3 regions of the Microscilla marina ATCC 23134 genome follow, and region 3 is predicted to be linked to each of the others. Evidence: riboswitches for the same ligand, from Rfam matches in the RefSeq annotation. Region 3 holds a riboswitch; each other region holds the start of a gene.
The links. Region 3 has a riboswitch for cobalamin ahead of metE (5-methyltetrahydropteroyltriglutamate--homocysteine S-methyltransferase). Riboswitches for the same ligand answer to the same signal wherever they lie in the genome.
Positions count from the first base shown of each region.

Region 1: linked by a shared signal. The riboswitch ahead of M23134_RS03300 (acyl-CoA thioesterase) and the one ahead of metE (5-methyltetrahydropteroyltriglutamate--homocysteine S-methyltransferase) in region 3 are both predicted to bind cobalamin.
Region 2: linked by a shared signal. The riboswitch ahead of M23134_RS01810 (ABC transporter substrate-binding protein) and the one ahead of metE (5-methyltetrahydropteroyltriglutamate--homocysteine S-methyltransferase) in region 3 are both predicted to bind cobalamin.

Region 1 covers NZ_AAWS01000003.1:165,212-167,479, reverse strand. The annotation lists gene M23134_RS03305 (class I fructose-bisphosphate aldolase) at 1-356, shown strand, start outside; cobalamin riboswitch at 634-825, shown strand; gene M23134_RS03300 (acyl-CoA thioesterase) at 979-1,389, shown strand; gene accD (acetyl-CoA carboxylase, carboxyltransferase subunit beta) at 1,797-2,268, shown strand, end outside.
Region 2 covers NZ_AAWS01000002.1:136,069-138,336, forward strand. The annotation lists gene M23134_RS01810 (ABC transporter substrate-binding protein) at 1-888, opposite strand, end outside; cobalamin riboswitch at 926-1,119, opposite strand; gene M23134_RS01815 (T9SS type A sorting domain-containing protein) at 1,597-1,959, shown strand.
Region 3 covers NZ_AAWS01000020.1:68,157-70,424, forward strand. The annotation lists gene M23134_RS19025 (YybH family protein) at 1-275, shown strand, start outside; cobalamin riboswitch at 693-890, shown strand; gene metE (5-methyltetrahydropteroyltriglutamate--homocysteine S-methyltransferase) at 1,172-2,268, shown strand, end outside.

The sequences.
Region 1 (2,268 bases), on a different contig from region 3:
CAGATGTTATTAAACAAAAGCTTCCTGAAAACAATGAAGGGTTTACAACAATTAACTTTAGCAAGTCTCACCCAAAAATGTATAGTGACCTTGCTTCTGACAACCCTATTGACTTGTGTCGTTATCAAGTGGCTAACTGCTACATGGGACGTATTGGGCTTATCAACTCTGGTGGGGCGTCTGGTGGAGACAGCGACAAGGCGGATGCAGTAAAAACTGCCGTGATCAATAAACGTGCTGGTGGAAGTGGCTTGATCTTAGGGCGTAAGGCTTTCCAAAGACCTGTAGCAGAAGGAGTAGACATTTTGAATGCTGTTCAGGATGTGTACTTAGAAGATAAAATTACATTGGCCTAAGCCTAAGGGCTTAGGTCTCAAAACACAAGTAAAACCACTTCTAACTAACAAATTTATAATCTAATGAATATACTATGAATTTGTTAGTTACCTGTTTAACTAACTTGCTGTGATGAGCTCAACGTAGTTAAATAGGGAGTAGCACCGATATTCATCGGTATCTAAGGACTTGCGACTTGTTGCTTAAAGCTTGTCCCTGTTGGAGCTTTTAACCATCGTGGTTTTACTGAATTTTTATTTTTTAGTTTCCGCAGTATTCAATGCTGCGGATTCTTTTTTTCAACACACTTTACAAGGTTTTGCTACGGCAAACGAAAAGGGAAGCTGGTGAAAAACCAGCACTGTACCCGCAACTGTAAGTTGTAAAAGCTCTTTTTTGCACATAATGCCACTGTAAGTATGCGTACTTATGGGAAGGCGCAAAGAGTATGCAACGAGTCAGTAGACCTGCCTTGTAATAGTTAGTATACTTAACTTTCGGGAGCTAGAGTTGGGTGTGAGGCGTTTGGAAAATAACTATGGAATGACCTTTTTTATAAAGTAAATTCATAGCCTTGTTGCGCTTTGCCCTCTTTGTAACTCTCTCCTAAAAGATGGTTTTACCCCAAAACAATCATTTAAAATGGATACAAATTTAACAAAACGTATTGAAGAGTCAGAAACGCATATATTCAAGGCAGTTTTTCCAAATACCACCAACCACTATGACACCTTGTTTGGGGGTACCGCCTTACAACTTATGGATGAAGTGGCCTTTATTACAGCTACTCGGTTTACCCGCCTTAAGGTAGTAACGGTAAGTTCTGACCGGGTTGACTTTAAACAACCCATTCCGGCAGGCTCATTCATAGAGCTAATAGGCAAGGTAGTCAAGGTAGGTAATACCAGCCTGGGGGTGCAAGTAGATATTTTTTTGGAACACATGTACGAAGAAACCCGACAACGAGCCATTTCGGGTAATTTTACATTTGTGGCCATTGATGAAAACAGACACCCATTAACTATCCGGGAAAATTTACCTAAAACAAAATAATTATCAGCACAAGCTACAAGTACAATATCTTGGAAGTTAGGAGGTATGCCACACATTTTTTGGGTGAACAATCTTACATAACTTTCATAAATTGATTATTTACATTTAAATTTGGCGACTAATTTTAAGTCAGTTACATAAAAAACACAAACCTGATAACAACGGGTTTATTTATAAAACTTTATAAGTCAGTTATTTACATTTAAAATTTGGTGAAACGGGCATCTTTTAACTTTAACAAAGATCAATGCCTACACCTGTTTTCAGATATTGGTAGCAGGTAATAAATGCTCTGAAAAAAGAGTATTTGATGCATCAGACCAGTCATAGCATCAGGTTTTTCTATAAGGGTAGATACCCTCCTGTGCTTGTACCTCTGACCACTTGTTACCCCAAAAAACAAAAATATGGCTTGGTATAAAAGAGAAAAAAAAGGGATTATTACACCTACCTCAGCAAAAAAAGAAACTCCTGAGGGGCACTGGTACAAATGTCCAAAATGTAAAAACGTAATGAACTCGCGCGACCATAAGCAAAATGCTTATACTTGCATAGAGTGTCATTTTCACGCCAGAATAGGCTCTAAAGAATATTTTGAGGTGTTTTTTGACAAAAATGAATTCACCGAACTGGACGCAAATATGATGTCTGGCGATCCGCTTGATTTTTCAGACACCAAGACTTACCCTACACGTATTCAACAGTCACAATATAAATCTGGATTGAAAGATGCCGTAAGAACTGGTCATGGGAAAATGAAGGGGGAAAATATTGTATTGGCAGTCATGGATTTTGGCTTCATTGGAGGATCAATGGGTTCGGTTGTTGGTGAAAAAATATCAAGAGCTATAGATTTTGCCCGTGAGAAAAAATACCCTT
Region 2 (2,268 bases), on a different contig from region 3:
GGGGTGACTACCACTGCCTGGGGTATTGTTCCAAAAATAAGCAGCTTGAGCATCTCTGATAAACTGCGCCATGTAGCTGCCCCCTTTGGCAGTATACCAGGTACCTTTAAAAGGCAAGCCACAAAGTACGCTGGGTTTTTTTTGTGCCTGGGCAGCTAGTTTTTTTACCCGGAGGTATTGGGCTTCTATAGCATCAAACTTTTCTGTAGCCAGTTTTTCTTTGTTATAAAACACGGCCAAAAACTTAAGCCATTCGGCACGTGCCAAGGGGTGTTGTTCCATCCAGCCTGAGTTTACTATCAAGCAGGTACTTTTGCCCATCACGGCTTGTTTTTTTTGATAACCAGCGGTATGTGTGCTACTCATGAGCACTATGTCGGGTTGCAATGATACAAGCAATTCTTGATTAAAATTACGCGAGCTGCCCAACTCTACTACTTTACCTTCTTTGATTCTTTTTTGCATCGAGGGCAAGCTTATCCAGGCATTGTTGGCGTTGCCCGTGATAAACTCCGTAAGCCCCAATACATCGGCAAGCGCCACGTGGGTGGTTGACAAAGTAACCATAGAGCGTACCGGAACATGGACTATTTGATGGGGCTTAAAACCCTTAGGTATTGGTTGCTGGTGGGGTACCAATACATACTGTAGGCTGTCGGTTTGGTCGGTAAATGCCTTGGTCACTGTGACTACCTTGTAGTGATCGTAATAATCTACTTTAAAGTTCTGGGCGTATTTGAGCGTGGTTTTGTCAAATAGTGGCTGAGAGGCATTGGTTTTTGTCGAGTCGCTCCTTTGGTCTTGTGGTTGGCGGTTGTTTGACTGGCAACTACTTAAAAACCAGACCATACACAAGCCATACAAAGCTTGCTTGAATATATACTTCATAAATGAACATGTTTTACCTTTCACCCGAAAGCAAATGAATGAAACCATTATTTTGGCAGGTTTTCTGACTTCCCAAAAGCAAGCTGCCTTCCCACCTAAAATGGCAGTGGCACCGGGGCTTACTTATTTTGTGTTGGGTTACAGCAGCGGGGACTGCTCAGGACTTACACCTGATTCCCTGTTGAGTGTCTGGTAAACTTGGTTTTGTGTACCAGATACAAAGAGCATGTATGCTCACCAAAAATTTGGGCAAATGTAGGCAAAAGCAATAAGCTTCGGGCAATGAATGGATAGTTTTTTGGTGCTAAGTGAGTTAGCTTTCTAAACGTCCTCCCTTTAGTCTTCGTGATTGGTTTTTAGGACGACGCGATTGATCGAGTGCTTGGTTGTCAGCGAGTATAAAACTTGTTGTTACAAGAATTTAGGGCTTTCTTATAAAATTTAAGGCTAAAAATTATTTTCTGTTTAATCGCTTGGTTATCAGTAAATAACAACATCACATCCGGATCGAATCGTTGCATAAACGTATTTCGAGGTTTTGACTTTTTATTCGTTTGTGGGGACACAAACGAAGGCGTCAGGAGGGAAGATGTACTTTTTTCAAACAAGTAACCAAGTGTTTCTCATTTTTTATAAGAAAGCCCTATACAAGGATTAGGGGTAGCAAACGTTAGTAAGCGAACAACTCTCACTAAAAAATAAATGATCATGTATCAAGTCCTGTTCAAAATCAAAGTAATTGTATTCGCTACTTGTTTGGTTACAGCATTGGCGCAAGCCCAACAAGCCCAAACCAAGCCTGAGGAAGTTGCCCCCAATATACAGGTAGAGGTTTTTCCTAACCCAAGCCCTACCCGCGTTTTTTCGGTCATCATCAAAGCAACCCAAAGCCAACCGTTCATTGTACAAGTACAAGATGCTTTGCAAAGAACAGTATACCAAAAAGCAGTGAAATCGGTATACGGGTTTTCGTTGCATACCTTGCGCCTTGATACGCGCCCCAAAGGTTGGTATTACCTGGTAATTACCAGTGCTAAGGGTAAGGTAATAAAGCGACTTAAGAGCCTGTAGTGACAGTATCAATACATTGATTCCATCTTGGGTAAAATTTGCCCAATTAATTCAGCGATTTTTAACAAAGTATGGCAATAAGGTTTGTTGTCAAACACATCACTAAGGAACATGTTCAAAATAAGTGTCGAGATTGAGGGCGTATACTCGAGGCTGGCTGAGGCACTTTTTGCAGTCGTAGCCATAGCTACGGCGAAAACCGATGGCTGCAGCCCTGCTGCGCCGAGCTCTGCCAAAGGCTAAAAGTAACGAAAGTCAGTAAAGAGAACCGCAGAACGAAGTTCAAGCTCTGCGAAGCTAATATGTTCT
Region 3 (2,268 bases):
TTTTTCCCAATCGCACCAAAATCATGCAAGGCCATGAAGCCATTCGCAAATATTGGAGTTTTAATGCCCAAGTAGCCCACCTGGAGCACAAACTTATGCCCGAAAAAATAGAAATAGTGGGTACCACTGCTTACGACTACGGCTATTACAAAGGCAAAACCCAGCGACAAGGCAAACAAGCATCGTCGTGGCAAGGCAAGTATGTGGTAGTGTGGAAAAAAGTACAGGGAGTTTGGAAGATGCACCTCGATATATGGAACAGTGTAAAGCAGTAGTACTATTACTACTGTATTTCATAAGGTAATTCTACTCCTACTTGGCAGGTTTTTGAAATCTGCCAAGTAGGTATACTTAAACAAAAATGGTTTTGAGGATGGATTTTGACTAATTGTCTGAATACCAACATTAATCAACCGAAGCTACAGCTTGCTGTGCTGAGTTCTGCTTCAGCTAATCCTGTAAATCCTAAAACCGAGTCTATTTATAAATCCCGATTCATCGGGGCAGCTTGCTGTGACGAGCTCACCGCAGGTAATCACTTTAATTCTAGTATAAATACGCTATTTTATTAAAAACCCTCCATCTACTTTTGTTAACAATTGCTTTATTTTGTCAAAAAAGTTACCTTCATTTGTACCAGTTCTTTGTTATAACTGAACCCATCCTAAGCAAAAATAAGCTTTAGATGAGTTCAATATCAATCATAATAATGGTTTGCTGGAAACAGCAATTAAAAAGGAATCGTGTGAAAATCACGAGCTGACGCGCAACTGTAAATTGGCGTAAGAGTTCTTATCTGTTATTTATCAAACACCACTGTTCGACTGTGAACGGGAAGGTGGGATAAGAATGCCAAAAGCCAGGAGACTTGCCTTATTATCAAGATAACACGCTTTCGCGATTTTGAAGTGATGTTAAAGACTGATACCTCTCTTAGATAAACCTCTCTGGGCAATTTCTGCCAAAGCAAGGCTTATTGTATACCTACTACATGGCGATACCTTGGATATCTTGGGTGTGGCTTTGGGGCAAGGGTTGTAGCATTCTTTAGACACAAAAAATTTGCGAAAGCCAATACAAAGGCATTGAAAGTATTTTTGTTCATCTAAGGAATGGCTTTACCCAAAGTATAGCGTATGTTTAAAGCCCATTTCTGCAAATTACACATCCTATGTTTACAAATATTTTGGGGTACCCGCGTATTGGTGCCCATCGTGAACTAAAAAAAGCCTGCGAAAAGTATTGGAAAGGCAAAATTACCGTAGACGAATTGCTCAAAGTAGGGCAGGAGCAACGCGCCTTTAACTGGCAAACCCAACAAGAGCAAGGGGTAGACTTAATTCCTGCCAACGATTTTTCTTACTACGACCAAGTACTGGACACCGTGCTCGCTTTTGGCGTTATTCCTGAACGTTATCAACCGCTCAAGGCTTTGAGCAAAACCGACTTGTATTTTGCGATGGCAAGGGGGTATCAAAAAGGCGATGATGACGTAATAGCCATGGAAATGACCAAGTGGTTTGACACCAACTACCACTATATGGTGCCTGAGTTTGCGGCAAGTCAAACGTTTGCTTTGTACGACGACAAACCAGTGCGGGAGTTTTTGGAGAGCAAAGCCCTGGGTATTCATACCAAACCTGTGTTGCTTAGCCCAGTGTCGTTTTTATTGTTAGGCAAAGAAAAAGAGAAGGGTTTTCACCGGATTACATTGCTTGAGCGCCTTTTGCCTGTATATATAGAGTTGCTGCGTCAATTGTGCGATGCAGGGGCTGACTGGATACAAATAGACGAACCTTTTTTGGTGATGGATTTAAGCAAGGAAGAGCAAAAAGCATTGCGCACTACCTACGAAACCATTAAAAAAGAAGTGCCTCAGGCAAAAATTATTCTTACTACTTATTTTGAAGGCTTGCGCCAAAACACCGCTTTGGCGTGTGAGTTGCCCGCTTGTGCCTTGCACATTGATTTGGCACGGGATGTAAACCAGTTAGGGGCTGTATTAGACCACCTCAAGCCTGACGTGAGTCTTTCGTTGGGTTTGGTAGATGGACGCAATATCTGGAAAAACGACTTCACCAAGTCTTTGCCTATGATCAACCAAGCGGTTGAAAAGCTGGGACAAGACCGGGTAATGGTGGCTACTTCTTGCTCGTTGCTGCATACACCTTGCGACCTCGACCTGGAAACCAACGAAGAGGTGTTGCCCCAAGGCATTAAAAGGTGGTTGGCTTTTGCCAAACAAAAAGTAGAGGAGGTAGCAGTGTT